2 regions of the Diaphorobacter sp. MNS-0 genome follow, and region 1 is predicted to be linked to the other one. Evidence: riboswitches for the same ligand, from Rfam matches in the RefSeq annotation. Region 1 holds a riboswitch; the other holds the start of a gene.

The links. Region 1 has a riboswitch for glycine ahead of gcvT (glycine cleavage system aminomethyltransferase GcvT). Riboswitches for the same ligand answer to the same signal wherever they lie in the genome.
Region 2: linked by a shared signal. The riboswitch ahead of K2L43_RS17130 (D-amino acid dehydrogenase) and the one ahead of gcvT (glycine cleavage system aminomethyltransferase GcvT) in region 1 are both predicted to bind glycine.

The regions. Positions count from the first base shown of each region.
Region 1 covers NZ_CP080761.1:2,081,915-2,096,959, reverse strand. The annotation lists gene K2L43_RS10030 (ATP-binding protein) at 1-1,090, opposite strand, end outside; gene K2L43_RS10025 (FKBP-type peptidyl-prolyl cis-trans isomerase) at 1,166-1,567, opposite strand; gene gcvP (aminomethyl-transferring glycine dehydrogenase) at 1,638-4,532, opposite strand; gene gcvH (glycine cleavage system protein GcvH) at 4,601-4,975, opposite strand; gene gcvT (glycine cleavage system aminomethyltransferase GcvT) at 5,079-6,209, opposite strand; glycine riboswitch at 6,254-6,368, opposite strand; glycine riboswitch at 6,388-6,480, opposite strand; gene K2L43_RS10005 (TRAP transporter large permease) at 6,487-7,764, opposite strand; gene K2L43_RS10000 (TRAP transporter small permease) at 7,847-8,341, opposite strand; gene K2L43_RS09995 (TRAP transporter substrate-binding protein) at 8,419-9,390, opposite strand; gene K2L43_RS09990 (Lrp/AsnC family transcriptional regulator) at 9,684-10,139, shown strand; gene K2L43_RS09985 (ABC transporter ATP-binding protein) at 10,207-11,001, opposite strand; gene K2L43_RS09980 (ABC transporter permease) at 11,018-11,905, opposite strand; gene K2L43_RS09975 (ABC transporter substrate-binding protein) at 12,011-12,979, opposite strand; gene K2L43_RS09970 (electron transfer flavoprotein-ubiquinone oxidoreductase) at 13,198-14,904, opposite strand.
Region 2 covers NZ_CP080761.1:3,605,868-3,620,912, reverse strand. The annotation lists gene K2L43_RS17170 (ATP-binding protein) at 1-42, shown strand, start outside; gene K2L43_RS17165 (response regulator) at 79-777, shown strand; tRNA gene K2L43_RS17160 (tRNA-Phe) at 841-916, shown strand; gene K2L43_RS17155 (tyrosine-protein phosphatase) at 1,239-1,991, shown strand; gene K2L43_RS17150 (IS110 family transposase) at 2,008-2,970, opposite strand; gene K2L43_RS17145 (HU family DNA-binding protein) at 3,261-3,680, opposite strand; gene K2L43_RS17140 (PhaM family polyhydroxyalkanoate granule multifunctional regulatory protein) at 3,901-4,830, shown strand; gene K2L43_RS17135 (FIST N-terminal domain-containing protein) at 4,871-6,136, shown strand; gene K2L43_RS17130 (D-amino acid dehydrogenase) at 6,476-7,786, opposite strand; glycine riboswitch at 7,880-7,991, opposite strand; gene K2L43_RS17125 (peroxidase-related enzyme) at 8,163-9,275, opposite strand; gene K2L43_RS17120 (NAD(P)-binding domain-containing protein) at 9,272-10,750, opposite strand; gene K2L43_RS17115 (tripartite tricarboxylate transporter substrate binding protein) at 10,783-11,769, opposite strand; gene K2L43_RS17110 (YXWGXW repeat-containing protein) at 11,936-12,352, opposite strand; gene K2L43_RS17105 (host attachment protein) at 12,726-13,133, shown strand; partial or broken gene K2L43_RS17100 (alcohol dehydrogenase catalytic domain-containing protein) at 13,159-13,512, shown strand; gene K2L43_RS17095 (helix-turn-helix transcriptional regulator) at 13,618-14,361, opposite strand; gene K2L43_RS17090 (MFS transporter) at 14,496-15,045, shown strand, end outside.

The sequences.
Region 1 (15,045 bases):
CCACGTTGCCCAGGATCGCATGCAGGATGTTGTTGAAGTCGTGCGCGATGCCGCCGGCCATGGTGCCGACGGCCTGCATCTTGTGCGACTCGCGCAGTTGTCCCTCCAGCGCGTTGCGGCGGGCTTCTTCGCGCTTGCGGGCCGTGAGGTCGCGGGCAAACACGGTGGTGGTCTCGCCTTCCGCATGGCGCTCGAACGACACGCTGATCTCCACCGCCAGCTCGCGGCCCGATGCCGTGAGCGCCGTCATCTCCCCCAGCGCCGCCTGCGTGGTCAGTTGCGCGAACGCCAGCACCTGCTGGGCCTCGGGCAGAAAACGGCTCAACGGGCTGCCCAGCGCGTCGCTGGTGGCGCACTGGAACAGCATCGCTGCCGTGGGATTGAACACGGTGATGCGCTCGTGCTGGTCCACGCAGATGATCGCGTCGAGCGCGGAGTTGATCACCGCTTCCAGCCGGCGCTCGCTGGTGTGCAGTTGCACGTTGCGCTCCTGCAGCTCCTGTGCGCTGCGCTGCAGGGCCTGGCGTTCGGCCAGCAGCGGCCCCTGGTCGATCACGGCGCACAGAAACTGCGTGAGCGGCGCGTCCTGCTCGGAGCGCGACTCGATGCGCGCGATGTGCAGGTCGCCAGTGATGTGGCGGCCCTCGCTGATGTGGAACACAACCTCCGTGGCCTCGGCCGTGCCCACGGCCCGCGCCTGGTCGAAGGCCTCGCGCACACGCGGCGCGTGGCTGTCGCTCACGAAGGGCATCAGTGCCGTCAGGGGGCGGTCCGTCTCGCGCGGTTGGAACGAGCGCTGTGCCATGGAGTTGGCCTGGACCACCATGTCATGCTCGTCCACCACCATGAGCGACAGCGGCACGCTGGAAAACAGGGCCTCGAATCGCTCGGAAGCGCTTTCGGCCGCGGCCTGGCTGTAGCGCAGCACCTGGTTCTGCGCCTCCAGCTCGGCCTGTGAGGCGCGCAGCTGCGCAATCAGCTCGGCCACGTCGCCGCTGGCCCGTTGAGGGCCGCGGCGCTCCGGCTGCTCAGGGGGGGACGAGGCAGGCTCCGCGGCGGGAAACAGCAGGGACAGGTCGGGGCGGCTCATGGGAATCGGGCAATCCGCAGGCCTGCCAGTGTACGCGTCTGCCTGGTGCCCCACAGGCCGGTGCCGCTGCCTCGTTCAGCGGCGCACCGACAGCAGCTCGATCTCGAAATTCAGCGTGGCGTTGGGCGGAATCACGCCGCCCGCGCCGCGCGCGCCATACGCAATCGCCGGCGGGCAGGTGAGCTTGGCCTTACCGCCCGGCTTCATGCGCTGTACGCCTTCGGTCCAGCAGGGGATGACGCGGTTCAGGGGGAACTCGGTCGGCTCGCCGCGCTTGTAGGAGCTGTCGAACTCCTTGCCGTCGGGGAAGGTGCCGCGGTAGTGCACCTTGACGGTGTCGGTGGCCTTGGGTGATTCACCGCTGCCGTCCTTGAGCGACTCATAGACCAGACCGCTGCCGGTGGTGACGGCAGGGGCCTGCGCCTGGGCTGCGGAGGCGAGGGCAAGCGATGCAAGCAGTGCGAGAGGGGGGCGCATGGGTCAAACGTTCAGAAGCAACAAAGGCCCGATGGTAGGGCCGTTGTGAATGCCTGAGCGGAGCAGGCCGTCAGCCCAGTTCGCTCACCGGAACACAGCTGCAGAACAGGTTGCGGTCGCCGTAGACGTTGTCCACACGGCCCACGGGGCTCCAGTACTTGTTCTGGCGCAGGGCGGCAACGGGATAGGCTGCCGCATCGCGCGGGTAGGGGTGCTGCCAGTCGGCTACCAGCAGGCACTCGGCCGTGTGGGGCGCGTTCTTGAGGGGGTTGTCGTCCTGCGGCCAGGTGCCGGCCTCGATCTGGCGGATCTCGCGCCGGATGGCGATCATCGCGTCGATGAAGCGGTCCAGCTCGAACAGCGTCTCGCTCTCGGTGGGCTCCACCATCAGCGTGTTGGGCACAGGGAACGACAGCGTGGGTGCGTGAAAGCCGTAGTCGATCAGGCGTTTGGCCACGTCCTCGGCCATCACGCCGCTGGTGTCTTTCAACTGGCGCAGGTCCAGGATGCACTCGTGGGCCACATGGCCGTTGGCGGAAGCGTACAGCGTGGGATAGTGGTCCTTCAGGCGCGCGCTGATGTAGTTGGCGCTCAAGATCGCTGTCTCGGTCGCGGCCTGCAGACCGTCGGCGCCCATCATGCGGATGTACATCCAGCTGATGGGTAAAACGGCTGCATTGCCCAAGGGAGCTGCGCTGACAGCTCCTGTTTTGGAAGCAATGCCGCCCGTGGCGTGGCCGGGCAGGTAGGGCACGAGGTCCTCCACCACGCACACCGGGCCCACGCCGGGGCCGCCGCCGCCGTGGGGGATGCAGAAGGTCTTGTGCAGGTTCAGGTGGCTCACGTCGCCGCCGAACTCGCCCGGCGCGGCCACGCCGACCAGGGCGTTCATGTTGGCGCCGTCCACATACACGCGCCCGCCGTGGCGATGCACCAGCTCGCACAAGGCCTTCACCTGGGTCTCGAACACGCCATGCGTGCTGGGGTAGGTGATCATCACGCAGGCGAGGTTGGCGCTGTGCTTCTCGCATTGGGCCTGCAGGTCGGCCATGTCCACGTTGCCGTTTTCGTCGCACTTGGTCACCACCACCTGCATGCCCACCATCTGGGCGCTGGCGGGGTTGGTGCCGTGCGCGCTGCTGGGGATCAGGCAGACCTTGCGGTGGCTCTCGCCACGGGCCTCGTGGTAGCCCTTGATGGCCAGCAGGCCGGCGTATTCGCCCTGGCTGCCTGCGTTGGGCTGCAGGCTGACGCCCGCGTAGCCCGTGGCCTGGCACAGCCAGGCGCGCAGTTGCTCGTCGAGCAGGCGGTAGCCTTCGAGCTGGTCGGCCGGGGCGAACGGGTGCACGTGGGCGAACTCGGGCCAGGTGATGGGGATCATCTCGCTGGTGGCGTTGAGCTTCATGGTGCACGAGCCCAGCGGGATCATGGTGCGGTCCAGCGCCAGGTCCTTGTCGGACAGCTGGCGGATGTAGCGCAGCATGCCGGTTTCGGAATGGTGGGTATTGAACACCGGGTGCGTCATGAAGCGGCTGGTGCGCGCCAGAGCATCCGGGAACAGCGCCGGTGCGCCGGCGGCGTCCATCGCCTCGATGGTGGGCAGTTGCTGGCCGTCCCGCGCAAAGATCTTCCACAGCAGCTCGATATCGGCGCGGGTGGTGGTCTCGTCCAGCGAGATGCACAGGTATTCATTCCAGGCTTTTCGCAGGTTTGCGCCCATCTGGACTGCGCGAGCAGCTATTGAATCCGTAGCATCCTTGGTGTGCAGGCTGAGTGTGTCGAAGGCCGAGCCATGGTGGCGGCTGGTGAACCCCAGCTGCGCCAGGCCGCGGCTCAGGATGGCGGTGAAGCGCGCCACGCGGCGGGCGATGCGCGTGAGGCCCTCGGGGCCGTGGTACACGGCGTACATGCTGGCGATCACGGCCGGCAGCACCTGGGCCGTGCAGATGTTGCTCGTGGCCTTCTCGCGGCGGATGTGCTGCTCGCGCGTTTGCAGCGCCAGGCGGTAGGCGGGCTTGCCGTGCACGTCCACGCTCACGCCCACCAGGCGGCCGGGCAGGCTGCGCTTGAATTCGTCGCGGCAGGCCATGAAGGCGGCGTGCGGGCCGCCGGCGCCCATGGGCATGCCAAAGCGCTGGGTGGAGCCCACCACGATGTCGGCGTCCCACTCGCCGGGGGCCTTGAGCAGCGTGAGCGCCAGCAGGTCGGTAGCGAAGATGGCGGCGGCCTGCTTGGCGTGGATGGCGTCCACGTCGGCCTGCCAGTCCTGCACCCAGCCGCTGCTGGCAGGGTACTGGATGAGGGCGGCGAAGAAGTCGCCGGCCAGGGCCGCCTGCCATTCCTCCTGGGAATTGGCCACCACCACGGTGATGCCGATGGGGGCGGCGCGGGTCTGGATGACTTCGATGGTCTGCGGGTGCGCATCGCCGGCCACGATGAAGACGTCGCTCTTGGACTTGACCGAGCGCTTGGCCAGCGTCATGGCCTCGGCGGCAGCGGTGGCCTCGTCGAGCATGGAGGCGTTGGCGATGGGCATGGCCGTGAGGTCGCACACCATGGTCTGGAAGTTGAGCAGCGCCTCCATGCGGCCCTGGGAGATCTCGGCCTGGTAGGGCGTGTAGGCCGTGTACCAGGCAGGGTTTTCCAGCACGTTGCGCAGGATGACGCCCGGCGTGTGCGTGCCGTAGTAGCCCTGGCCGATGAAGCTCTTGAGAATGCGGTTCTTCGACGCAATGGCCTGGAGTTCAGCCAGCGCTGCGGCCTCGGTGGCCGGCGCGGGCAGGTCCATGGGGCGCTGGCGCGCAATGGAGCGCGGCACGATGGAATCAATGAGCGCGCGGCGCGAAGCCTCGCCGATCACCGACAGCATGTGTGCTTCGTCGGCGGCGTCGATGCCAATGTGGCGGGGCAGGAATTCAGCGGCGTTTTCGAGCGCCGCCAGGGGCAGGGGGGAGGGCATCTGCATGGCGAGGGACCAGTCTCAAGAGCGATGGGGCGGTGCGGCGGCGCCGTGTGCACGGCGCCGCGGGTGCATCAGGCGTTCTGGGCGAAGGCGGTATAGGCCGTTTCGTCCATCAGGCCGGCGAGCTGGCCGGCGTCGCTGAGCTTGACCTTGAAGAACCAGCCGGCGCCCAGCGGGTCGGAGTTGGCCAGGGACGGGTCGGCGCGCAAGGCCTCATTGACCTCGACGATTTCGCCGGACACGGGCATGTAGACATCGGCAGCGGCCTTGACGGACTCGACCACACCGGCCACGTCGCCCTGGGCAAAGGTGGTGCCCACCGCGGGCAGGTCCACGAACACCACATCGCCCAACGCATCCTGCGCGTGGACGGTGATGCCGACGACGGCCGCGGCCGGGTCGGCTGCGTTGATCCATTCATGGTCTTTGGAAAACTGAATGCTCATGGGGGGCTCCGGGAAGAAGAGGTGGAAGGAAAAGGTTTGAGAGTGGTCAGCCCGCACTGTAGCCGGGCTGACCTGGGCGCGGTGGCAGTTCGCCGTGGTGAATTCAGCCGCGGTAGTAGCGTGTGGGAACAAAGGGCGTGGCAGCCACTTCCATGGGCACGGCCTTGCCGCGCACCATGGCGTTCATACGGGTGCCGGGGGCGGCATGGGCGGGCATTACGTAGGCCAGGGCGATGGGCTTGTCGGCAGTGGGGGCCAGCAGGCCGCTGGTGACTTCGCCGATGCGCTCGCCCGACTCGTTTTGCAACTCGGTGTGCTCACGCACGGGCACGCGCTCCAGCGCCACCAGGCCCACGCGCTTGCGCGTGAGGGTGGCCGGGCTGTCGATCTGGGCCAGCACCTTGTCGGCACCGGGAAAACCGCCAGCGCGCGCGCCGCCTGTACGGCGCACCTTCTGGATGGCCCAGTTCAGGCCGGCTTCGGGTGGGGTGGTAGTGGTGTCGATGTCGTTGCCATATAGGCACAAGCCGGCTTCCAGGCGCAGCGAATTGCGTGCGCCCAGGCCGATGGGCTTGACCTCGGGCTGGGCCAGCAGCGTGCGCGCCAGGGCCTCGGCCTGCGTGGCGGGCACCGAGATCTCGAAGCCGTCCTCTCCGGTGTAGCCGCTGCGCGTCACGAAGCACTGCGCCCCCGCGATGTCGAAATGCCCGCCGGTCATGAACACCAGTTTGTCCACGCCTGGTGCCAGACGCGCGAGCACCGCAGCCGCCTGTGGGCCCTGCAGCGCGAGCAGGGCCTGGTCGGGCATGGGAATCACCTGGCAGCGTTGGCCGATGCGCTCCTGGATGTGGGCAATGTCGCCCACCTTGCAGGCGCCGTTGACGATCACGAAGAGCTCGTCCTGCGCCATGCGGAAGAACATGAGGTCGTCGATGATGCCGCCCTCGTCATTGAGGAGCAGGCCGTAGCGCTGCTTGCCCACGGGCAGGTCGACCACGTCCACGGGCGTCAGCGTCTCGAACGCGGCAGCGGCGTCAGGGCCGACCAGCTTGAGCTGCCCCATGTGCGACACGTCGAACAGGCCGGCCGCCGTGCGCGTGTGGTGGTGCTCGGCCATCAGGCCCATGGGGTATTGCACGGGCATGGAGTAGCCGGCGAAGGGCACCATGCGGGCGCCCAGTTCGATGTGCAGGGCGTTGAGGGGAGTGGTGAGCAGGTCGGACATGGCGGACATGGCAATGGGCGAAGGCAAATGGTGGAGCGATCTCTCGATCGCCGATTTGCCCCGCTGTCCGCTTTACCTGAGAGATTCACCCCGCCTGCATGGCATGTCGCGGGGCTTGCTCCTTCGGTGGGCCGCATGCTGCTGCGGCCTCTCTCCAGCAAGGGAAACACCCGCATCCCTGCGGGCGTGTCGCCAGTCCTTTTGCCTGAGCGTTCGGCTGCTGCCTGCGCCTTCGGCGGCCCGGCCCTGAGGGGCGCGGACTCTCTCCTGACGGGACGGATTCTATCTATTTTGCGTACACGAGATCACGCAGGGCCAATGAAAGCGATGGCACGTAGGTGATGACCAGGAGGCACAGCAGGACCACGCCCACGAACGGCAGCAGGTGGGCGACGATGCGATCCAGAGAGATGCGCGCCACCGTGCACGCCGCGAACAGGTTCACGCCGAAGGGTGGCGTGATCATGCCGAGCGCCAGGTTCACCACCATGATCAGCCCGAAGTGCACCGGGTCCACGCCGAAGTGCTGGGCCACCGGCGCCAGGATCGGCGCCAGCACGATGATGGCGGCGCTGGTCTCGATGAACATGCCGATCACGAACAGCGCGGCATTCACGCCCAGCAGGAACAGCGCGGGCGACTGCAGCACCTCCTGCAGCCAGCGGCCGATGGCGTCCGGCACGCCAGCGCGCGTGATGAGGAAGGCAAACAGGCCCGCATTGGCAATGATGAACATGATCACCGCCGACGAGATGGCCGACTTGCGTAGGATGGCGAACAGGTCCGCGACGCGGATCTCGCGGTAGATCAGCATGCCCACCACCAGCGCGTAGAACACGGCCACGGCAGAGGCCTCGGTGGGCGTGAACACGCCGCCGTAGATGCCGCCCAGGATGATGACTGGCATCAGCAGTGCCCAGCCCGCCTGCAGCAGCGCGCGGCCGAAGGGCATGCGCCCGTCGCCGTCATGCTTGCCCCAGCCCTTGTACTTGCAATACACCCAGACGAACAGCATCAGCGCACCGCTGATCAGGATGCCGGGGCCGAAGCCGGCGATGAACAGCTCGCCGATCGATACCTCGGCCGCCACGCCGTACAGGATCATGGGGATCGACGGCGGGATGATCACACCCAGCTCGGCACTGGTGGCCTGCAGCGCGGCCGCGTAGCTGGTGGGGTAGCCATGCTTGATGAGCGCAGGAATCAGGATGGCGCCGATGGCGAACGTGGTCGCCACCGATGACCCTGAGACGGCCGCGAAGATCATGCAGGTGAGCACGCAGGTCATGGGCAGGCCGCCCTGCACGCCGCCCACGATGCTCTTGGCAAACTCCACGAGCCGGCGCGAAATACCGCCGGTCTCCATGAGGTTGCCCGCCAGGATGAAGAACGGAATGGCTGCGAGCGGAAACTTGTTGATGGAGGCGAACATCTCCTTCACGGAGATCAGCATGTTGGCGTTCGCCACTTGTATGCCCAGGATGGAGGCCAGCCCGATGGAGACGGCCACGGAGATGGTGAGCGCGAAGCACAGCACCATGGTGGAGATCATGACCGTGGTCATAGGGCCCCCACGCGCGTCATTTCATGTACCCGCCGCCCCCCGAGGAGGCCGCTCGCTTGCTTGAGGCGGCTCTGCGCGGCGCTCATTGGGCAGTCTCCAGTTCATGGCGCTGCGGGTCGATCAGATTGCCCACGATGCCGAGGATGCTGAACAGCCCACCCACGGGCATGGCCAGATAGGCCCAGAACATCGAAACCGACTCCAGCCCTGCCATCGACTGCACGCCGCCGCGGCGCGCGTAATCCCACCCCCACCAGATGATCACGGCGATGAGCGCCAGCGCTGCCAGGCACACCACCCAGTCCAGCACGCGGCGCAGCGGGCGCGGGCTCCAGCGGTAGAGCACGTCGACGCTGACCATGGCGCCCTGCCGGAATGCCATGGGAATCGCCAGAAACACCATCCAGATCAGGCTGAAGCGGATCAGCACCTCGGTCCACTCGGCCGGCTCTTCGAAAACGAAACGCATCAGGATCTGGAACATGCCGAGCGCCGAGGCCAGCGCCAGCATGGCGCAGGCGCCCCACATGGCGACGGCGGTGCTCCAGCGCTCGCAGGAGAGGAAGAAGGTTTTCATGCGCACTCACGAAAATATGAATAAAAACGCCCGTGGCGCATGATCCACGGGCGGTAGCAGCTACTGAAAAGTGAGCGTCACTTGTAGTTGCGGATCTTGTCGAGGTTGGCCTTGCCGAACTCTTTCTCGAACTGCGCGTTCACGGGCGCGAGCGCGGCGACAAACTTGGACTTGTCCAGATCGTCGATCACCGTCATGCCCTTGGCGCGCAGGTCGGCCACGCCCTTGGCGTCGTCCTCGTCCACGCGAGCGCGGTTGGCCTTGGTGCCCTCCTTGGCGGCGTCGATGAAGGCCTGCTTGTCCGCGGGTGAGAGCTTGTCGAACACCGCCTTGTTCATCACGAAGAGGCAGGGGGAGTACACGTGGCCGGTGAGCGAGAGGTGCTTTTGTACCTGGTCGAACTTGGCCGAGATGATGACGGGCAGGGGGTTTTCCTGGCCGTCCACCGTGCCCTGCTGCAGGGCTGTGAACACCTCGGGGAAGGCCATGGGCGTGGTGATGATGCCGAAACCCTTGTACGCGGCGATGTGCACCGGGTTCTCCATGGTGCGCATCTTCAGGCCCTTCAAGTCCTCGGGCGTCTTCACGTCGCGCTTGCTGTTGGTCATGTGGCGAAAGCCATTCTCCGCCCAGGCCAGCGCCTTGAAGCCCTTGGCATCGAATTTGTTCAGCAGGTCCTGGCCGATCGGGCCGTCGAGCACGGCGCGTGCGTGGGCCTTGTCACGGAACAGGAAGGGCACGTCCAGGATCTTGGTCTCGGGCACGAAGTTGGGCACCGGACCGGTGGAGCTGAAGGCCAACTCCTGCGTGCCCAACTGCACCGCCTCGATGGATTCGCGCTCGCCGCCCAGCGCGCCGTTGTAGAAGGTCTGCACCTTGTAGCGCCCGCCGGTGCGCTTTTCGACCTCCTTGGCAAACGTGTCGATGGCGACGCCCTGGTGGGAGTTCTGCGCCGTCGAGATGCTGATGCGCATTGTGGTTTGTGCCAAGGCCGTTGCGGCCATGCCCAGTGCCAAGCCCAGGCCCAGCGCAAGTTTGGTCAGCTGCATGTTGTCTCCTGTGAATCTGCGGGTGCTGCCGAAAAATTATGGCAATGCAACATGACGCAGGTCATAGGGGTTTGCGCGGGGACTTGAGAAGGCCGCCTTGGCCCGTCTTGCCAAGTCCCCGCCCAGCGGTAACCGGGCGGGGTCTCGTCAATGTCGTGCGCCCCGGTAAGAGCGCCTTGATGGAAAAGAAGTATGCGCCGCGGGTTGTGGATGAATTTGCTGAATTTCTCTATAAAAACCTACATTGAAGAAAAATTTTCTGTGGTATCTAGGTTTCACGAATAATGCAGCACATGGATCGCCTAGACAGAAAAATTCTCTCCGTCCTGCAAGGCAATGCACGCGCCAGCCTGCAAGAGATCGGCGCCGCCGTCGGCCTGAGCCCCTCGCCGTGCTGGGGCCGCATCAAGAAGATGGAGGAGGCCGGCGTGATCGAAGGCTATACCGTGCGCCTGAACCCGCTGGCGCTAGGGCTGGGCGACACGGTGCTGGTGCAGGTGACGCTGGACAGCCATTCGGACAACACGCTGGAGAAGTTCGGCGAGGTGCTGGCCAGCATTCCCGAGGTGGTGGAGGCGCATCTGGTGTCGGGCGAGTACGACTACCTGCTGCGCGTGGTGGTCAAGGACACGCGCGACTATGAGCGCCTGCTGCGCGAGAAGCTCTACAAGATCAAGGGCATACGCCACAGCCAGTCGAGCTTCGTGCTGCGCACGCTGAAGAAGGCAGACCTGCCTTTGGGTGTATGAAAGAAAAAAGCTGCTCGCGTCCATGAAATTGGCGCGAGCAGCTATCTTTTTCTGAGCGTGATGGAGCTCAGCCGAGCAGCAGCGCGTCGTCGGCCAGCTTCTCGCCGCGCACCTTCTCGAACATCTGCAGCAGGTCGGGCACGTCCATACGCGCGCGTTCGTCGCCCGAGACGTCCAGCACCACCTGGCCCTGGTGCAGCATGACGGTGCGCTGGCCTACGTCCAGCGCCTGGCGCATGCTGTGCGTGACCATCATGGTGGTGAGCTGGTTCTCGGCCACGATGCGGGCCGTGAGCTGCAGCACGAAATCGGCCGTGCGTGGGTCCAGCGCGGCGGTGTGCTCGTCCAGCAGCAGGATGCGCGAGGGCTGCAATGCCGCCATGAGCAGGCTCACGGCCTGGCGCTGGCCGCCCGACAGCAAACCGATGCGGTCGGTGAGGCGGTTCTCCAGACCCAGGCCCAGCGTGGCCAGGCGTTCGCGGAACATGGCGCGTTCAGACTGCTTGACGGCGCCGCGCAGGCCGCGACGCGTGCCGCGCTGCTGGGCCAGGGCCATGTTCTCCTCGATGGTGAGGTCTTCGCAGGTGCCGGCCATGGGGTCCTGGAACACGCGCGCCACGCGGCGGGCGCGCTCCCACACGGGCTGGCGCGTCACGTCCTGGTTGTCGATGGCGATACGGCCGGTGTCCACCGACAGGTCGCCCGAGATGGCATTCAGGAAGGTGGATTTGCCTGCCCCGTTGGAGCCGATGACGGTGACGAACTGACCCGCCGGGATGTCCAGCGACATGCCGCGCAGCGCGCGCGTTTCGATGGGCGTGCCGGGGTTGAAGGTGATGAAGAGGTCTTGTGCGCTCAGCATGGGGAGAGCCTTCCTTTCAGCGGCCGCCTGCGGCCAGCTTGCGCTTGAGCTGCGGGATGACGAGCGCAATGGTCACGAGCACGGCGGTCACCAGGTTGAGGTCCTGGGCCTTCAGGCCGATGAAGTCGCTGTTGAGCGCCAGCGCGATAAAAAAGCGGTACACGATGGCGCCGATGATCACGGCCAGCGTGGCCAGCACCAGGCGGCGCGAGGGCAGGATGCTCTCGCCCACGATCACGGCGGCCAGGCCGATGACGATGGTGCCGATGCCCATGGAAATGTCCGAGCCGCCCTGCGTCTGCGCGAACAGCGCGCCCGCCAGTGCCACCAGCGCGTTGGATACGGCCATGCCCAGCAGCACCATGGCGCCGGTGTTGATGCCCTGCGCGCGGGCCATGCGCGCGTTGGAGCCGGTGGCTCGGATGGCCAGGCCGCGCTCGGTGGCGAAGAACCAGTCCATGAACAGCTTGGCCGCGATCACGATCACCAGCAGGATCATCGGGCGCGACCAATAGTCGTCCAGGCCCGGCGGCTGGAGCAAGGTGAACAGCGTCTCGTCGTTGATCAGCGGTACGTTGGGGCCGCCCATGATGCGCAGGTTGATGGAGTACAGCGCGATCATCATCAGAATGGACGCCAGCAGGTCCATGATCTTCAGGCGCACGTTCAGCCAGCCCGTGACCAGACCGGCAACAGCCCCTGCAGCGGTGGCGGCCACCGTGGCCACGTAGGGGTTATGGCCGGTGGAAATGAGGATGGCGCAGACCGCGCCGCCCAGCGGGAAGCTGCCGTCCACCGTCAGGTCGGGAAAGCGCAGCAGCCGGAACGAGATGAAGACGCCCAGCGCGACCAGGCTGAAGATCAGGCCGATCTCGACGGCACCCAGCAGGGAAAAGAGTGACATGGACAGTGGCGGATAGAAAACAAAGCAGGAGCCATGGCGCCATGGCTCCTGCGTGGGGTGCCAGTGACCCGGGCTGCCGCGGCGGCCCGGCCTTGGCGCGAAGGTTTATTGGACCACTTGCGTGGCGGATTTCACCAGCGCGTCGGAGAGCTTCACGCCCTGCTTCTCTGCGGCGCCTGGGTTCACGAACAGTTCCATCTTCGTGCTGACTTCGGGCTTGATGTCGCCGGGCTTTTCGCCCTTGAGGATGCGCGCCACCATGCGGCCAGTTTGCTCGCCCAGGTCGCGGTAGTTGATGCCCAGGGCGGCGATGGCGCCGCGCTTGACGCTGTCGGTGTCGGATGCCACCAGCGGCACCTTGGCCTCCTGGCCCACCTTCACCAGCGACTCGTAGGCCGAGACGACGTTGTTGTCCGTGTTGGTGTAGATCACGTCCACCTTGCCCACCAGGCTGCGCGCGGCGCTGCTCACGTCCACCGAGCGCGGGGCAGAAGCCTCCACCAGCGTCATGCCCATCTTGGGCAACAGTTGCTTGAGTTCCTTGACCACGACGACGGAGTTGGCCTCGCCCGGGTTGTAGACCATGCCCACGCGCTTGGCGCCGGGCACGACCTGCTTGACTAGGTCCATCTGCTTGTCCAGCGCCAGCATGTCGGATACGCCGGTCACGTTGGTCTTGGAGGGTTCCCAGTTCTTCACCAGCTTGGCGGCCACGGGATCCGTCACGGCAGAGAACACCACAGGCACGGTCTTGGTGGCAGCCACTACGGCCTGGGCAGAGGGCGTGGCGATGGCGACGATGGCGTCAGGCTTGTCACCCACGAACTTGCGCGCGATCTGCGCGGCGGTGCCCGTGTTGCCCTGGGCGCTCTGGTATTGCCACTTGAGGTTCTTGCCCTCTTCAAAGCCGGCAGCCTGCAACTGGGCCTTCACGCCGTCGCGGATCGAGTCCAGGGCGGGGTGCTCCACGATGGCGGTCACGGCAACGGACTTTTGCTGCGCATGCGCCACGGGCGCGAGGGCGGCTGCGGCCAGGGCGATAGCGCCCAAGGGCACCCAAGACAAACTCTTCATAACGGTCCACTCTCCAATTGAACGTGCGGTGTTTTCCTGTGTTTGTAGTACCAGGCCGGCGCAGGAACCACGCGCGGCCTTGTGGGGAGTCTACCGTTTGCCTGCCGTCCGTGGACGGAACGGGCGCTGCGGCACTTTGGGATCAAAAGTGCCTCTACGGCTTTTCGGTCCAGCGCTAACAGCTATTAAAAATATAGCATTGCGCAGCAACCCCTTGGTTACATGCCCGAATAGTTCGGACCGCCGCCGCCTTCCGGTGTGACCCAGACGATGTTCTGCGTCGGGTCCTTGATGTCGCAGGTCTTGCAATGCACGCAGTTCTGGGCGTTGATCTGCAGGCGTTGTGCGCTGCCGCCCTTCGCTTCGTCCGGCACGAACTCATACACGCCGGCCGGGCAGTAGCGCGCCTCGGGGCCGGCGTACTTGGCCAGGTTCACATTCACCGGCACGCTGGCGTCCTTGAGCGTCAGATGCGCGGGCTGGTCCTCGGCGTGGTTGGTGTTGCTGATGAACACGCTGGACAGGCGGTCGAAGGTCAGCTTGCCGTCCGGCTTGGGATACACGATGGGCTTGCACTCGGCCGCGGGCTTCAGGTAAGCGTGGTCAGGCTTGTCGCGGTGCAGCGTCCATGGAATGTGGCCCTTGAGCACGAACTGCTCGATGCCGTTCATCACCGTGGCCGTGACCAGGCCCTTCTTGAACCAGGCCTTGAAGTTACGTGCCTTGTTCAGTTCGGTGTAGAGCCAGCTGCCCTCGAAGGCCTTGGGATAGGCCGAGAGCTCATCGTGCTGGCGGCCGCTTTGAATGGCGTCATATGCCGCCTCGGCGGCCAGCATGCCGGTCTTGATGGCGGCATGGCTGCCCTTGATGCGACTCACGTTCAGGAAGCCCGCCTCGCAGCCCACCAGCGCGCCGCCCGGGAAGACGAACTTGGGCAGGCTCATCAGGCCGCCGGCCGTGATGGCGCGTGCGCCGTAGCCCAGGCGCTTGGCGGGCTTGATGCCCCTGGCCTCGTCGCCCTCCAGGTACCAGCGGATGTTGGGGTGGGTCTTCCAGCGCTGGAATTCCTCGAACGGGCTCAGGTAGGGGTTGCTGTAGTCCAGGCCGGTGATGAAGCCCAGCGTGACCTTGTTGTCCTCCAGGTGGTAGAGGAAGGCGCCGCCGTAGGTGCTGTTGTCCATGGGCCAGCCGGCAGTGTGCAGCACGAAGCCGGGCTGGTGGCGCTGGGGGTCGATCTCCCACAACTCCTTGATGCCGATGCCGTAGGTCTGGGGGTCGCTCTCCGCATCCAGCTTGTAGCGGGCGATGATCTGCTTGCCCAGGTGACCACGCGCACCCTCGGCAAAGATGGTGTACTTGGCATGCAATTCCATGCCCAGCTGGAATTCGCTCGTGGGCTTGCCGTCCTTGCCCACCCCCATGTTGCCGGTGGCCACGCCCTTGACGGAGCCGTCTTCGTTGTAGAGCACTTCAGCGGCGGCAAAGCCGGGGAAAATCTCCACGCCCAGTCCTTCCGCCTGTTCGGCCAGCCAGCGCACCACGTTGCCCAGGCTGACGATGTAATTGCCGTGGTTCTGAAAGCACTGAGGCAGCAGGAAATTGGGCGTGCGCAGGGAGGACTTCTCGCCCAGGAACACCATGGCGTCGTCGGTCACGGGCTGGTTCAGCGGCGCGCCCTTGGCCTTCCAGTCGGGGATCAGTTCGGTCAATGCCTTCGGGTCCATGATGGCGCCGGACAGGATGTGCGCGCCCGGCTCGGAGCCTTTTTCGAGCACGACGACGGAAACGTCCTGGCCCTTCTCGGCCGCCAGTTGCTTCAGGCGGATGGCGGTGGCAAGCCCGCCGGGGCCGCAGCCGACGATCACCACGTCATATTCCATGGCTTCCCGGGGACCGTAGGTGCTCAGAATTTCGTCGTTCGTCATGGGTGTCTCTTCTGCTTCGATAGTGGAAAAAGGCAGGGTGCCGGCCTGGGGAGCGATGGCCCTGTGTGGTGACCGATTGTATTCAGGCCGTCGCACAGGAATCGCACGGTCGTTCACTTTTCGCAATGCCGTCCAGACACT
Region 2 (15,045 bases), 1.5 Mb from region 1:
GTGTCGCTATCATTCGCCCCTGAATCGGCGGTGGCGCTCTAACAACACCGCACGTGCAGCAAGGGTGCATTTACACACATGGCAAATATTCTGGTGGTCGACGACGAACTGGGAATCCGGGACCTGTTGTCAGAAATTCTGAACGACGAGGGGCATAGCGTCGACCTTGCCGAGAACGCCACGCAGGCCCGCAACGCGCGCTTGAATGGCAGCTATGACCTGGTGCTGCTGGATATCTGGATGCCCGATACCGACGGCGTATCGCTGCTCAAGGAATGGGCCATGGCCGGCACGCTGACCATGCCAGTGATCATGATGAGCGGCCACGCCACCATCGACACGGCCGTGGAAGCCACGCGCATCGGTGCCTTCTCCTTTCTCGAGAAGCCCATCACCATGCAGAAGCTGCTCAAGGCAGTGGAGCAGGGCCTGGCACGCAGTACGGCGCAGCCACCAGCAAGCGCTGCCGCGCCGGCCCAGACCAACACCGCACCTGCACCCGCAACAACCGGTGCCATTGCCAATGGCGCGCCGGCTCCTGCGCCTGTTGTTGCGGTGATGGAGCAGGCGCCCATGTCCCACCAGGGCTTCAATCTCGACCGACCCTTGCGTGAGGCGCGCGACGGTTTTGAAAAAGCCTACTTTGAATTCCATCTCGCCCGCGAAGGCGGCTCAATGACACGCGTCGCCGAAAAAACAGGATTGGAGCGCACACATCTTTACCGCAAGCTGCGCCAATTGGGGGTGGACCTCGGGCGCAACAAACGCAACGCGTGAATTGGCAAAAATTTTGCAGCTTGGCGTCATGCCCCGATTTCTCGGGCTATAATTCAAGGCTCAGGCCCGGTAGCTCAGTTGGTAGAGCAGAGGATTGAAAATCCTTGTGTCGGCGGTTCGATTCCGTCCCAGGCCACCACATACAACGCCCAACCACTCGGTTGGGCGTTTTTGTTTCTGCACTGCCACGCTGCATGGAACGACGCAGTGGTTGCGTGTCCTCATCCTCCAGCGCTGCACAGGACCTCTCCGTGATTCGGGGCCTTGTTTCTTTCGCGGGACGGTAGTCCTTTCTTTGGGAGCCAGTACCTGCAGGCACGGGCGCGGGGGTACAGAAGCCAGGCACTCTCCCATGCCCCAAAGATCACGCGCTGCGGGCAGCTCTACGCAGGGCGACACTTCGGGCTGCATGTACGCTCATGTGTCATGAGCGTGTGACGGCTTTGAACTACAGTGACCGGATGCAAGACTTTTCACGCACGCTTTCGCTGACGGGGGCGTCCAACTTCCGTGATCTGGGAGGCTATCGGGGGCTGGATGGACGCACGGTACGCTGGCGCCGGTTGTTCCGCTCCGATCATCTGGCGGCCCTGACACCGCAGGACGCGCAGGTGCTGGCCGGTGTGGGGCTGACCCGCTCGGTGGACTTCCGCGGGCTGGTGGAGAGCGCGGCCCAGTCGTATGCGCTGCCGCAGGTGCGCTATCACGCGCTGCCGATCGAGCCGACCGTCGTGCAGCGCGCCAAGGAACTGGCGGTAGCGGGCCAACAGATCACGGCACCCGTTGCGGTAGGGCTGATGCAGGACACCTACCGCGCCTTTGTTTCCGACAACGCGCAGCAGTTTGCGGGCTTGTTCGAGCAGTTGCTGGCAGAGGATTCCCCCCTGGTCTTTCACTGCACTGCGGGCAAGGACCGCACCGGTTTCGCCGCGGCCCTGATTCTGCTGGCGCTCGGCGTGTCGCGCGAGGTGGTCATGCAGGACTACCTGTTGACTAACGCGCTGTACCGTCGGCCCGCGGGGCTGGTCAGCTCTGCGCCGCAGGAGGTGCTGAACGTGATCTGGCGCGTGCAGGAGGACTTCCTGGAGGCCGCATTGCAAGCCGTTGACCAGGACCACGGCGGCGTGCAGCGTTACCTGGAGCGTCGACTGGGCGTGGACGATGCTGCACGCAGCCGCCTGGCGCAGCTGTACCTGCAGCCGTTGCCGGACTGAGTAACCGTCTTCGAAGTCAAGCGCAATGAAGCGACTTGTCCCAAGGTTTTCCAGTGCGCACCATGGCGTTGAGCGTGGTGAGCAACTTGCGCATGCAAGCGACCAGGGCGACCTTGGGCAACTTGCCAGCGGCCTTCAGACGCTCGTAGAAGGCCTTGATGGCCGGGTTGTAGCGGGTGGCCCTGAGCGTTGCCATGTACAGCACGCGGCGGATCTCGAAGCGCCCGCCTTGTACGCGCCGCCTGCCCTTGCTGCCGCCGGAGTCATTGGCCATGGGCGCCACGCCCACCAATGCAGCGATCTCGCGCCGGTTCAGCCGGCCCAGCTCTGGCAGCTCGGCAATCATCGTGGCACTGGCCACCGGGCCGACTCCCGCAGCCGACTGCAGCAGCGTGTCGAGCTCCCCAAAGTGCTCGCGCACATGCGTGACCATCTGCTCTTCGATCTCATCGAGCTGCGCCTTGATCGCCGCCTCGATGGCCTCGATGCTGGCGTGCAGCTTCTTGGGCGTGATCTGCAGCCGTTGGCGCTCCGAATGGAGCATGGTCAGCAACTGGCGCCTGCGCGTGACCAGGGCCGCGAGCCACTGCTGGCGCTCATCGGCCAGGGGGCGCAAGAAGCGCTGCAGATCGTCGCGGCGCAGCAGCACCGCTGCCAGCTCGGCCAGCGTGCGCGCATCCACCGCGTCGGTCTTGGCCAGGCGTCCCATGGATTTGGCGAAGTCGCGCGCCTGGCGCGGGTTGATGACCGCCACGGGCAGGCCTGTGGCCTGCAGGGCACACGCTAACGCGGCCTCGTAGCCGCCGGTGGCCTCCATCACCACCAGACCCACGTCCAGGGGCTGCAGGACAGCCGCCAGCGCCGAGTGGCCTTCGGCATCGTTGTCAAACCGCTGGGCGCTGCTCTTGGCGCCCAGCACACAGACATCCACGTGCGCCTTGGCCACGTCGATGCCCACCGTCACTGAGGTAACAGACATGATCTTCAGATCCCTTGCTTGTGCATGCGCGCTCAATCAAGGCGCGCGTAACCGTTCGGGCTTCACGAAGACCAGCGCGGCGGCCATGCGTTCTGTACTCAGTCACGGGCTCTATCACCCCAGCGCCTACCAAACTGCACGGGCCGGTCTGGCCGCCTCAACGGCGTTCAGACTCTACCGCGCTGGTCTGGTTTAAAGATACAAGGCGCCGCGGCCGTGCGCCCTGGGCCGCTCGGGCATAAAAAAAGCAGCCCGGAGGCTGCTTTTTTTGCGAAACCCGCGCCACGGTGTCAGAGCGTGGCGTCCTTGAGTTTCTTCAGTGCGCGGGTCTTGATCTTGACCGATGCGGGCTTGGCGGGGAACCAGCGCTCTTCGCCGGTGAACGGGTCCTTGCCGAAGCGCTTCTTCTTGGCGGGCACTTGCTGCAGGCCGATCTTGAGCAGGCCGGGCAGCGTGAACTCGCCGGAGCCCTTCTTGTGCACGGAAGCCAGGATGGCCGTCTCCAGCGCGGCGAGCACGGCCTTGGCGGCCTTGGGCTCGACACCCGCCTGCGTGGCGAGGTGGGCGATCAGCGCGGTCTTGGTGAAGGCTTCCTTCACGGGCTTGATGGCAGCAGGAGCTGCGGGGGCGGCTGCCTTCTTGGCAGGTGCCGCAGCCTTTTTGGCGGCGGTCTTTTTCACCGGAGCGGTGGTCTTCTTTGCAGTTGCCATGATGTCGGATCGTTGTAAGGTGTATAGAAGCAGGCCAGCCAGGCTGGTGATCGGATTCTAGGCGCTGTCTGTGCGCGTGGGGTGCCCTATTCATGCGGGTTTGCGCGAGAAAACCACGCTATCGCGGGCCTGTGGACGGCACAGGGCACGCACATGCCGCACGGGTGGCGCGCATGCGGGTAAGCTGTGCAACCATTCCCTGATGCACCAGGAGCAGGCCATGAGCGATAGCACCCCTTTCGGCTTCGGGCGTTTCGTCCCGGGATTTGATTTCCTGCAGAACCTGGCCAAGGGCGCTGCGGCGGGTATGCCCACCATGCCGGGGCTGTCGGGCTGGGTGGCGCCCACGGTGAGTGTGGACGAGCTGGACAAGCGCATCCAGGACCTCAAGGCCGTGCAGTTTTGGCTGGAGCAGAACGCGCGCGCCCTGGCCGCCACCGTGCAGGCGCTGGAGGTGCAGAAGATGACGCTGGCCACGCTGCAGGATATGAACGTGGCGATGGGCGACCTGGCCGCGAGCTTCGGCGCCGCCGCAGGCCAGGACAAGGAGCGGCCCGCCGCACGAGCCGCCGAGCCACCGTCCGCGTTCCCGTTCACTTCTCCACCCACACCTGCACCTGCACCGGAGGCGCCGTCCCCGGCCAATGACGCTTCGGCGGCGCGCAGCGCGCGAACACCACCGGACGATGAGGCCGCGCCCGAGCAGACCAAGGGCGTGGCCGACCCGATGCAATGGTGGGGTGCGCTGACCAGCCAGTTCCAGCAGATCGCCGCGCATGCCCTGCGGGATGCGGGCACGCACCAGGCGGCCTTCGACGCCACGCGCGAGATGGCCAGCGGCGCACTCAAGACCGCCTCCAGCATGGCGGCGCAGATGGCTGCGCAGGGCATGCACGGCATGCGCGCGGCGGCGCAGGCCGCCGGTGCGGCGCCTGCGGCAACGCCCGCCCCTGCCGCCGGCAAGCCTTCCACAAAGGCGGCCGCCCGGCCGGCGACCCAACCGGGCGGCAAGGCCAACGACAAGGCCAACGACAAGGCACGTCCGGCCGCCAAGCGGACTGCCGCGGCCAGCGCGGGCGCCAAGCGTGCCCCCGCACCATCGCCCACCCAAAAGGCTGCCGCGTCCCGCACGCGGCGGCCGGCAGGCTGAGCTGCGCGGCGGCGCCTGTACCCCATCGCAGGGCTGACACATGAGACTCTTTCCCAATGCACACGCCACCCATCCGCAGTGGCACATGGCCGCGTTGCTGGTGCTGGCGCAACTGCGGGCGCAGATGGCGCTGCCCCAGTACGCCAGTGCACCCACGCTGGGGCTGCTCTACATCACCGACCACTACGCGGACGATGCCGCGGCCCTGCTGGACCTGCTGCGGCGCGAACTGCCGACGGTCACCGACTGGGCAGGCGCGGTCGGCGTGGGCGTGGCGGGCAACAACGTCGAATATTTCGATGAACCCGCGCTCTCGCTGATGCTGTGCGACCTGCCGCGCGCGCACTACCGCGTGTTCTCGGGCGTGGCGCCGCTGGCGCACGGCGATGCGGCCGGGGTGGGCTTTGCGGCCCACACGGCGCTGGTGCATGCGGACGGCCAGACCCCCGAACTGGCGGACCTGGTGGCCGAGATGGCGGGCCGCACCAGCAGCGGCTACCTGTTTGGCGGCGTGGTGGCCAGCCGCGGGGCGCAGGTGCAGCTGGCGCTGCCCGCCGGCGGCGAGGGCGACGGCGTGCTGCACGGCGGCCTGTCGGGCGTGGCCTTTGATGCGCAGGTGGAACTGGTCTCGCGCGTCACGCAGGGCTGCCAGCCCATCGGCGCGCAGGCGGCCATCACCGCCGCGCAGGACAACGTGGTGCTGGAGCTGGACGGCGAGCCCGCGCTGGACGTGCTGCTGGACACGCTGGGCGTGACGCTGCAGGGCGACGCCCAGGCCGCCCTGCGCGCCGTGCGCGCCACGCTGGCAGGGCTGGAGGACGCGGACGCGCCGCAGCGCCAGCGCACGGGCCACTTTGGCGCCGACACGCGCGTGCGCCACATCGTCGGGCTGGACGCGACGCGCAGCGGCGTGGCGCTGGGTGACCATGTCGAGGTGGGCATGCGCCTGGCCTTCTGCCAGCGCAACGTCGGCGCGGCCCGTGCCGACCTGATGCGCATCTGCGCCGAGATCCGTGAGGAGCTATCGCCCCAACTCGAAGAGGCGCAGGCGCTGCCCGCCGCAGGCAGCGCGCCGCATGCCGAGCCGGCGGGCGGCCGGCGCATTTGCGGTGCGCTGTATGTGAGTTGTTCGGGCCGCGGCGGGCCGCACTTCGGTGGGCCCAGCGCCGAGCTGCAGATCGTGCGCCATGCGCTGGGCGACGTGCCCCTGGCGGGCTTCTTCGCCGGCGGCGAAATCGCCGCGCACCGGCTCTATGGCTACACGGGCGTGCTGACGGTGTTCGTCGCGCCGGACGGGGCTTTATAAGCCTTTTTGGCCTCTAGGGCCTGTTCACACTATTTTTGCCAGTGCGAATGGCGTGAAAACCGCGCCAATCTAGGCGCGTGACGACGCCAAGGCCGGGGCCTTGGCTAGGAGGGCAACGACGAATGGCGCGGTTTTCACTCCGTTCCCTCCGGGTTGCGATCAAAAAGGGCCATTCGCGGCGTTGCCAAGCCTCGCTGGGGTAGCACCCCAGCTTCGTTTGGCGCCTTGCGCCTGGCCCTTTTTGATCGCAACGCATCTGGCAAAAATAGTGTGAGCAGGCCCTAGCGCCCGTCCATCAAGCGCAAGCAGCTATGCAATGCATAGCGCCGTGGCGCTTGCTCAAACGCCGATGACGGCGGGGCGGGGCGCCGCAGCAGGGCGCGGCAGGCCGCAGAACGCGAAGTCCAGCTCCGGCTCCAGCCCGCTCACGATGCGCGCGATGGACTTGCCCGAGCCGCAGGCGTGGGTCCAGCCCAGCGTGCCGTGGCCGGTGTTCAGGAACAGGTTGCCGTAGCGCGTCTTGCCGATCAGCGGCACGTTGCTCGGCGTGGCGGGGCGCAGGCCGCTCCAGAACTGCGCCTGGCTGGCATCGCCCGCGCCGGGAAAGAGCTGCTCCACGCGCCGCACGATGGCTTCGCAGCGCACGGCGTTCAGCGCGCGCTCGTAGCCGTTGAGCTCGGCCGTCCCCGCGATGCGCAGCCGGTCGCCCTGCGCGCTGGTGTAGCGCGAGAAGACCAGCTTGTACTCATCGTCCGTCAGGCTCACCTGGTAGGCGGCGGCCGTGTCGCGCACCGGCAGCGTCACCGAATAGCCCTTGGCCGGGTAGATGGGCAGGCGCAGGCCCAGGGGCTGGGCCAGCAGCGGGGTGAATGCGCCCAGCGCCAGCACGTAGGCGTCGCCGCGCAAGCGCTCGTAGCCGCCGGCCTCGTTGGTGATCTCCACATGGTCGATGGCGCCGCCCGCCGGGTGCAGCGCGGTGATGTGGCAGCCCAGGCGGAATTGCACGCCCGCGGCCTGGGCCACGCCGGCCAGCGCGCGCGTGAACAGGTGGGCGTCGCCGGACTCGTCCTCCGCCGTGTAGGTGGCGCCCGCCAGCTGCGGGCGGACGTGGGCCAGGGCTGGCTCGATGCGCACGGCCTCGTCGGCATCCACCACGCGGCGGTGGCAGCCCAGCGCACGCATCTGCTCGGCGGGCGCCAGCGCGGCGTCGAACTCCTGGGCGCTGGTGTAGAAGTGCAGGATGCCCTGCGTGCGCTGGTCGTACTGCAGGCCCGTGTCGGTGCGCAGTTGCTGCAGCGTGCTGCGGCTGTAGCTGCCCAGGCTCACGATCTGCTCGATGTTGTGGCGCGTGCGCGCGGGCGTGCATTCGCGCAGGAATTGCAGGCCCCAAAGCCACTGGCGCATGTCCGCGCGCAAGCGAAACAAGAGCGGCGCATCCTCTTTGCCCAGCCACTGCAGCACCTTGAGCGGCGCGCCGGGGTTGGCCCAGGGCTCGGCGTGGCTGACCGAGATCTGGCCGCCGTTGGCGAAGCTGGTTTCCGCACCGGGCACAGCCTGCCGGTCGATGACGGTGACCTCGTGGCCGAGTTGCTGGAGGAAGTACGCAGAGGTGGTGCCGACGACGCCGGCGCCCAGAACGATCACGCGCATGGTTTACAAGCCTTTTTCAAGGTTTGCGCAGGCAGGGCAAGCGCGAGCAGCTATTGAATGAATAGCGAACAGCGGGCGCGACATGGCCTGGCTGCCGCTCCCCCTGTCCTTGGTACCTGAGAGATTCATGCCGCGCGGGACCGTGCGCGGCACTTGCTCCTTCGGTGCGCCACGGCGGGCGTGGCGGCTCTCCAGACGGCTGTGTGGGTGTGCAGTACGGAACCTGAGCGTGTATGGGAGTTTGCGCCTTCGGTGAAACGGCACATGGCCGTTTGCTCTCCTGCGCCGGCCATCGTAGCGGCCCGGGCGCGGCGCCCCCAGCGGGCTAACCCTCAGACCATGAACACGCTCTCAGGGCGGGGCGCTGGGTGCATGCTCAGGGGTAGACCGCTTCGCCCAGGTTGAGCATGAGGCGGTTGGCCCAGGCGAACAGCGCGGCGGCGTGCACCGTGTCCAGGATTTCCAGGTCGCTCAGGCCCGCGGCGCGCAGCGGCGCGAGGTGCTGCGGCCCGAATGCACCGGGCGCGCGCGTGAGCGCGGCGCTGGCCTGCGCCAGGGCGCGCTCGCGGGCGTTGGTGCCGGCGCTGTCGGGGTCGGTGAAGATCTGCGCGATCACGTCGTTGCGCTTGGCCAGCTGCTCGAAGCGCTGCGCATGCACCGACGCGCAGTACACGCAGCCGTTGATGCGCGAGACCACGGTGGTGGCCACCTCGCGCTCGGCGCGCGGCAGGCCGCCAGGCGCATACATGATGGCGTTGAACGCCTCTGAGCGCTCGGCCAGCACGCGGGGCTGGTGCGCCAGCACGAGGTAGAAGTCCGACGTGCGTGCCTTGGGGTGGCTTGCGTCCAGCACGGCGTTCTGCTCGGCGCTGGCGGTGGCGGGGTCCACTACGGGCAGCCAGGCCTTCCAGTCCAGCGTCTCGCTGGTGTAGCCGGCCAGGCGCAGCGGCTCGCCGGGCGGGGGCAGGTTGGCGGGGTGCACGAAGGGCGCTTCTGGCGTTGTGGCGGCAGCGACCGGCTTGGCTGCGGTGCCCGCGGGGCCGAGGGCGGCCAGCGCCGCCACGCCGGCCACCAACCGCGCCTGGTAGGCCACGAAGCCGATGAGCTGCGCGAGCAGCACCACGTCCGGCGTGGCGAGGCCCGCCTGGGGCAGGGCGAGCAGGGCCGCGCGGTCGGCCGCAGCGGGCTGCGTGGCCAGCAGCTGCGTGAAATGCGTGATGGCTTGCCAGCGGGCATCCGCCGCGGGGGCGGGCAGGCCGGCCAGGCGCGCGCCGTAATGGTCGGCCAGCGTTGCCACGCCGCTGGCGGCCGCCACGGCCTGGGCCACGGACAGGCGCTCGGCCAGCGCCAGGCCCCCGGGCAGTGCTGGCGCGAGCAGCAGGTCTTCGCAGGCCTGGGTGGCGGTGATGGCCTTGGCGCGCTGTTGGCGCGCGGCCTGGGCATGGGGGGCATGGCCCAAACGGGCGAGCTGGTCGATGGTGTCGGTCATGGCGAAGGCAGGATGCGTTGGGAGGTGTCGGCGGGCGTCCATTCGTCGCCGAGCAGTTCGGGCTCGGCATAGGCCTGCAGCGCGGCGAAGTGGTGCTCCACGTCCTCGCGGTACAGCAGGCCGGCGATGCCGCTGGCCAGGCGCCGTGCGCCGTCGCTGATGGCGGGAATGTCGCCCGACACCGTGCCGTGTGACAGCGCCGCGGGGTAGCAGAAGCAGTGGATGCGGTCCAGGCCGGGGCAGGCGCCGGCGGCTTTCTCGCGGAATTCGAACACCGGGCCGAGGTCGGGCGAGTCGGACAGTTCGCGGTCTTCATCGCCGGCGGGCGGCTGGTAGCGCTCGCCCCAGGTGCGCACATGGCGCGCAAACGGCGCGAACTCGGGCTTTTGTGCCCAGTCGATCACGAAGCCTGTGGCGAGGACCAGGAAGTCGAACGCAAACGTGCCCTTGGCCGTCGCCACGTGCAGCGCGTCGCCCACCTGCGTGACGCCCTGCACCGCGCAACCGAAGTGGAAGAACGCATGGGCGTGCCGCGACACGCGCAGCGTGCTGCCGTGCGGCGGCGGCACCTGCTGCACGTTGATGTAATGGCGGATGCGCCACTTCCATGCGTCGGGCAGGTCGTGGTGCCCCTGCGTGAGGCCGGGCACGCCCGAGCCCTTGGACTTGTTCACCGTGGGCATCACCGCGCGGCGCGCGATCAGGTCCACGCTGGCAGCGCCGCATTCCAGCGCCGTGCCGGCGCTGTCCATGGCGGACGAGCCCATGCCGATCACGCCCACGCGCTTGCCCTTGAGCGTGGCGTAGTCCAGCACGTCGGACGAATGCGCCCACAGGCCGCCCTGCGCGGCGTGGGCCACGCCCCGCATGAACGCAGGGACCTGCGGGCCGCCCAGGCCGTCGCGGCCCGTGGCCAGCACCACGCGGCGCGCCAGCCAGGTGGCGTGGCCGGCGGGGGCCTGCACGTCCACCGCCACCAGGCCGTCGGCGCGTGGGTGCACGGCGGTGACGGTGTGCTCATTGCGCACGTCGGCCTGCGTCACGCGGCGGTACCAGCGCAGGTAGTCCATCCACTGCAGGCGCGGGATCTTGTCGAGCGCGGCCCAGGCCTCGCGGCCCCACTGGGCCTCGAACCAGGCGCGGAAGGTGAGCGAGGGCACGCCGAGCGCGGGGCCGGTGAGCTCCTTGGGCGAGCGCAGCGTGTCCATGCGCGCCGTGGTGGCCCAGGGGCCCTCGTAGTCGGCGGGCGCGCGGTCCAGCAGCACGGCGGCAATACCCTGCTGCGCCAGCGCCATGCTGGCCGCCAGGCCGGCCTGGCCGGCACCGATGATGAGCACGTCGGTGACGGGCTGCCCTTCATGGGCGCGTGGCGGCAGCCATGCGCGGGCACGCCAGTTGAGGGTGAGCAGGTCGTGCCGCAGGCGGTCTTCGAGGGCGGCCAGGCCGGCCGCCCCCAGGGGAAGCGAAAAAGACATGGAGGGCGTCGAAGAAAGCGTGGAGGGCGAAATCAGTCGATGCTGATTTTGGCGTCCTTCACCACTTGCGCCCACTTCGCGCGGTCCTTGTGGACCGTCTGGCGGAACTGCTCGGGCGTTTCGATGCGCACCGTGTTGCCCTGCGACTCGAAGCGCTGGCGCACGTCGGGCTGCTCCAGCACCTCGCGCAAGGCGGTGTTCAGCTTCTGGACCACGGCTGGGTCGGTGCCCTTGGGCGCGAAGATGCCGAACCAGATCGAGCTGTCAAAGCCCTTGGTGCCGGGCAGGCCGCTGGCGCCGATGGGCGGCACCTCCTTCACGGCCGCCACGGGCTTGGCCGTGGTCACCCCCAGCAGGCGCACCTTGCCGGTCTTGTAGTGCGGCAGCACGGTCTGCACCTGGTTCATGATGCAGCAGGTCTCTCCACGCAGCACCGAGGTGATGGCCTCGGGCCCACCTTTGTAGGGCACGTGCACCATGTTCAGGCCCAGGCGCGCATTCAGCTCGGCAAAGGCCATGTGCGTGCCCGTGCCGTTGCCGGTGGATGCGAAGTTGTACTTGCCCGGGTTGGCGCGCACGGTCTCGACGAACTCCTTGAGGTTCTTGGCGTCGATCACCGCGGGGTTGATGGTGAGCACGTTGGACACGTCGATCAGCGGGGCGACGGGCACGAAGTCGGCCTCCACGTCGAACGGCAGGTTCTTGTAGAGCGCGGCATTGCTGCCGTGCGTGGCGGCCGTGCCGAAGGCCAGGGTGTAGCCGTCGGCCTTGGCCCGGGCCACGTACTCACTGGCGATGTTGCCGGCCGCGCCGGACTTGTAGTCGATGACCACGGGCTGGCCGAGTTTCTGGCCCAGCGGCTCCTGCACCGCGCGCGCCACCACGTCCACGCCCGATCCGGCCGGAAAGCCCATGATCAGGGTGACGGGCTGCTTGGGCCAGTCCGTGGCCTGGGCGAGGGCGGATGTGACGGTCAGCAGCGTGGCCAGGGCGGCGGTGGCGTGGCGCAGGAGAGGCATGGCGAATTTCCTTGTGATGGGTCAGTGCAAGGCGGCGCCCTATCGTGTAGGCACAGCCGAAACACGCCCATTGTGGAGAAATTCACATGCGCACGCGCTATATGCATATGGACGGCCCGTCGCCGTCCCGGGCCATGCTGGGCGCGGACGACCGGCGCTCGGCCGTTCATCTCCGGTAGGGGTTGTCGGGCCGGCGGTCGTGGCGGTTGGGCACGCCGTCGCCATCGCGGTCCCAGCCGCCGCGCACGAAGCGCCATTGGTCACCGCGCTGCACCCAACGCGGCTGGCGGTAATGGTGGCCGTGGCGCACCTGCATCCACTGGCCGGGCACCCACACATGGCGGTGGCCGCGCCATTCCCAGTGGCCCTGCGACCAGACCATGCCGCGGCGCGGCGGGGGCACGCGCTCGTAGCGTGGAGGCGGTGGCGCGTGGTATTGCACCGCGTAGGCGGGCGGTGCCGAGTAGTGGGGCGTGCCGGCCTGGATCACGACGGTGGCGTTGGTGGCCGCATGCGCGGCGCCTGCCAATGACAGCAGGGCGACGAGGCTGCCGGCTGCGGCAAGGGTGGTGGTGCGGACCATGGCGTTCTCCTGTGTTGTGGGATGCGGCGCGGGGCGCTGCGGGAGACTCCATGCTGCGGGCCGCAGGTCAACGTTTCGGGCGCGTTGTTGCATCCCCGGCAAAGGTTTGTGAGCAGGTGTGACGGCGGCCTTTCGGCGGGCAGGACTCAGGTGCTGGTAGGGCTGAAGCCCTTGTCAGCGAAGCGGTACAAGCTCCTTTTTCAATAGTGAGAGAGGCGCGACCAGTGCGCGACCAGTGCGCGGCGAGGCGCCGCGGTGCTTGGCGCACCGCCCGCCACGCCACGATTGCTTGCATGTACCGTGGGATTGACCCCTCTGGGGCCGCCCCCCAAGATCAAACACCGCACACGGCTTGGAGAACTGGCGGGCTTGCATGGACACACCCAACTGGGCCCTGGTGGCCAATGGCTCGATGGCGCGCCTGCTGGAGCTTGACCCTGCGGCAGCCACGCACTGGACGGAAAGGCAATGCCTGACGCATCCGGCCGCCCGCCTGCATGGCAGTGCGGCGGGGCATGAGCCGCCCGGACATTCGATCGCAGGACGCAGCGGTCTGGCGCCGCGCAGCGAGGCCGCCGCGCAGGAGCGGCGCACCTTCGCGCGCGAGGTGGCCCACGCGCTGCGCGAGGCCGTGTTCGCGTCCAACCCCTTCCTCGGCGAGCTGATGGAACAGCTGGATGGTGTCACCCATCAGCGGCTGGTGGCCAGCCATGCAGAGGATCTGACGCACATGAGCTTGCAGGAGCTGGCGCGGCATTTGCAGGCGGAACGCGGCGGCTGACACGGCCCCGGTGTGAGGACCGACCATGCGCGCCATGGTGCTGGACGGACCCGGCCAGCCGCTGCGGCTGGCGGAGGTGCCGTGCCCCGTTCCGCAGGCAGGCCAGTTGCTGCTGGCGGTGCAAGCCTGCGGCGTGTGCCGCACGGACCTCCATCTGCGTGACGACGAGCTGCCGGATGCGGTGTGGCCCCTCGTGCCGGGGCATGAGATCGTGGCCCGTGTCGCCGGCCTGGGGCCGGGCGTGCGGGGCTGGCGGCAGGGACCGCGGGTAGGCGTTCCTTGGCTGGGGTGGACCTGTGGGCACTGCCGGTTCTGCACCAGTGGGCGCGAGAACCTGTGCGTGCAGGCGTGTGGGGGCGACGGATGGTCCAGTGTGGGCACCGCGAAGGGGGAAGTCAATGGCAGGCCGACTGCGTCGGGTTTTGGGTGTTTTAAGGCGCTGGCACCCGTCCATCAAGCGCCATAAGCTATTAATAAAGGAGCATCACGGCCTTGCGGTGCGGCGCATCTGGGCAAAGGCCTCGAACTCCCAGCTGCGCATGGCCAGCAGCAGGGTGTAGCCCTCGCGCTCACGCTCGGGCAGGCGCTGGTCGGCCAGGTGCTGCTGCGCGAAATCCTGCGCCACGCGCTGCAGCCGCTCGGTGAACGCGGGCGCCAGGCTGCGTGCGATGGAGCCGTGCACCAGCAGCACGCCCTCGCCCGGCGCGTCGAAGCCGCCGTTGAAGTAGTCCAGCAGTGCATGGTCGCGGAAGTAGTGCATCACCGGCCCGTGCGGGCGCCAGCGGAAGGTCTTGGCAAGCTTCAGGCGGTAGCGGTTGAGCGGGCGCAACTCGATGATGCCGATGCGGTCGAGCTGCGCCAGGTACTGGATGCCCTCGGCCTCGCTCAGCCGGTAGGTGGTGGTGATCTGCTCCAGGGTCCACTGGCTCAGCACGCAGATCGCCATCAGCAGCAGCTTCTTGTCGGCCACCACGGCCTTTTCCTGCTCCTGCGTCAGCTCGCTCAGCAGCGGCTGGCTGTCAGCCACGCGCCGCGCCAGGTCGGCAAAGTCCAGCCGCAGCACGCGGCAGATGGCGTCGATGCGCGACAGCGGCATGTCGCCCTTGGCCAGCATGCGCTTGACGCTGGACTCGGCCATGCCCAGCGCCTGTGCCAGGCTGGCATAGGTCATCTGGGCGGACTTGAGTTCCTTCTTCAGGGCGATGACGAGGTCGGCGGTGGTGCTCATGGGGTGCTGGAGGTGAAAAGTATCGAATGGCGATACCCTAAGTGTGATCCAAGCCACCAAGGCCCACAAGCGGCTGGCCTGTGCGGGCTTTGTGCGCACAATGCGCGGCACCTTCACACCCCAGCACACCGCATATGAGCGCGCAGCACCCCGTGACCTTGTCGCCCACCGCCCAGCCTGCCGAGGCGGCGGCGCACCCCAACCAGTTCGCGCTGCTGCGTCAGCGCCGCTTCGCGCCGTTCTTCTGGACGCAGTTCGCCGGCGCGGCCAACGACAACCTGTTCAAGTTCGCCTTCACGGTGATGGTGACCTACCAGCTCAGCGTGTCGTGGATGCCGCCGGCGCTGGCGGGACTGGTGATCGGCGCGCTGTTCATCCTGCCGTTCCTGCTGTTCTCGGCCACGGCGGGGCAGCTCACGGACAAGTACGAGAAGACGCGCATCATCCGCTTCGTGAAGAACCTGGAGATCGCCATCATGCTGGTGGCGGGCGCGGGTTTCGTGGCCGGCAGCGCGGCCATCCTGCTGGGCTGCGTGTTCCTGATGGGGCTGCATTCCACGCTGTTCGGCCCCGTGAAGTTCGCCTACCTGCCGCAGGCCTTGAACGAGCGCGAGCTGACGGGCGGCAACGGCATGGTGGAGATGGGCACCTTCGTCGCCATCCTGCTGGGCAACGTCGCGGGCG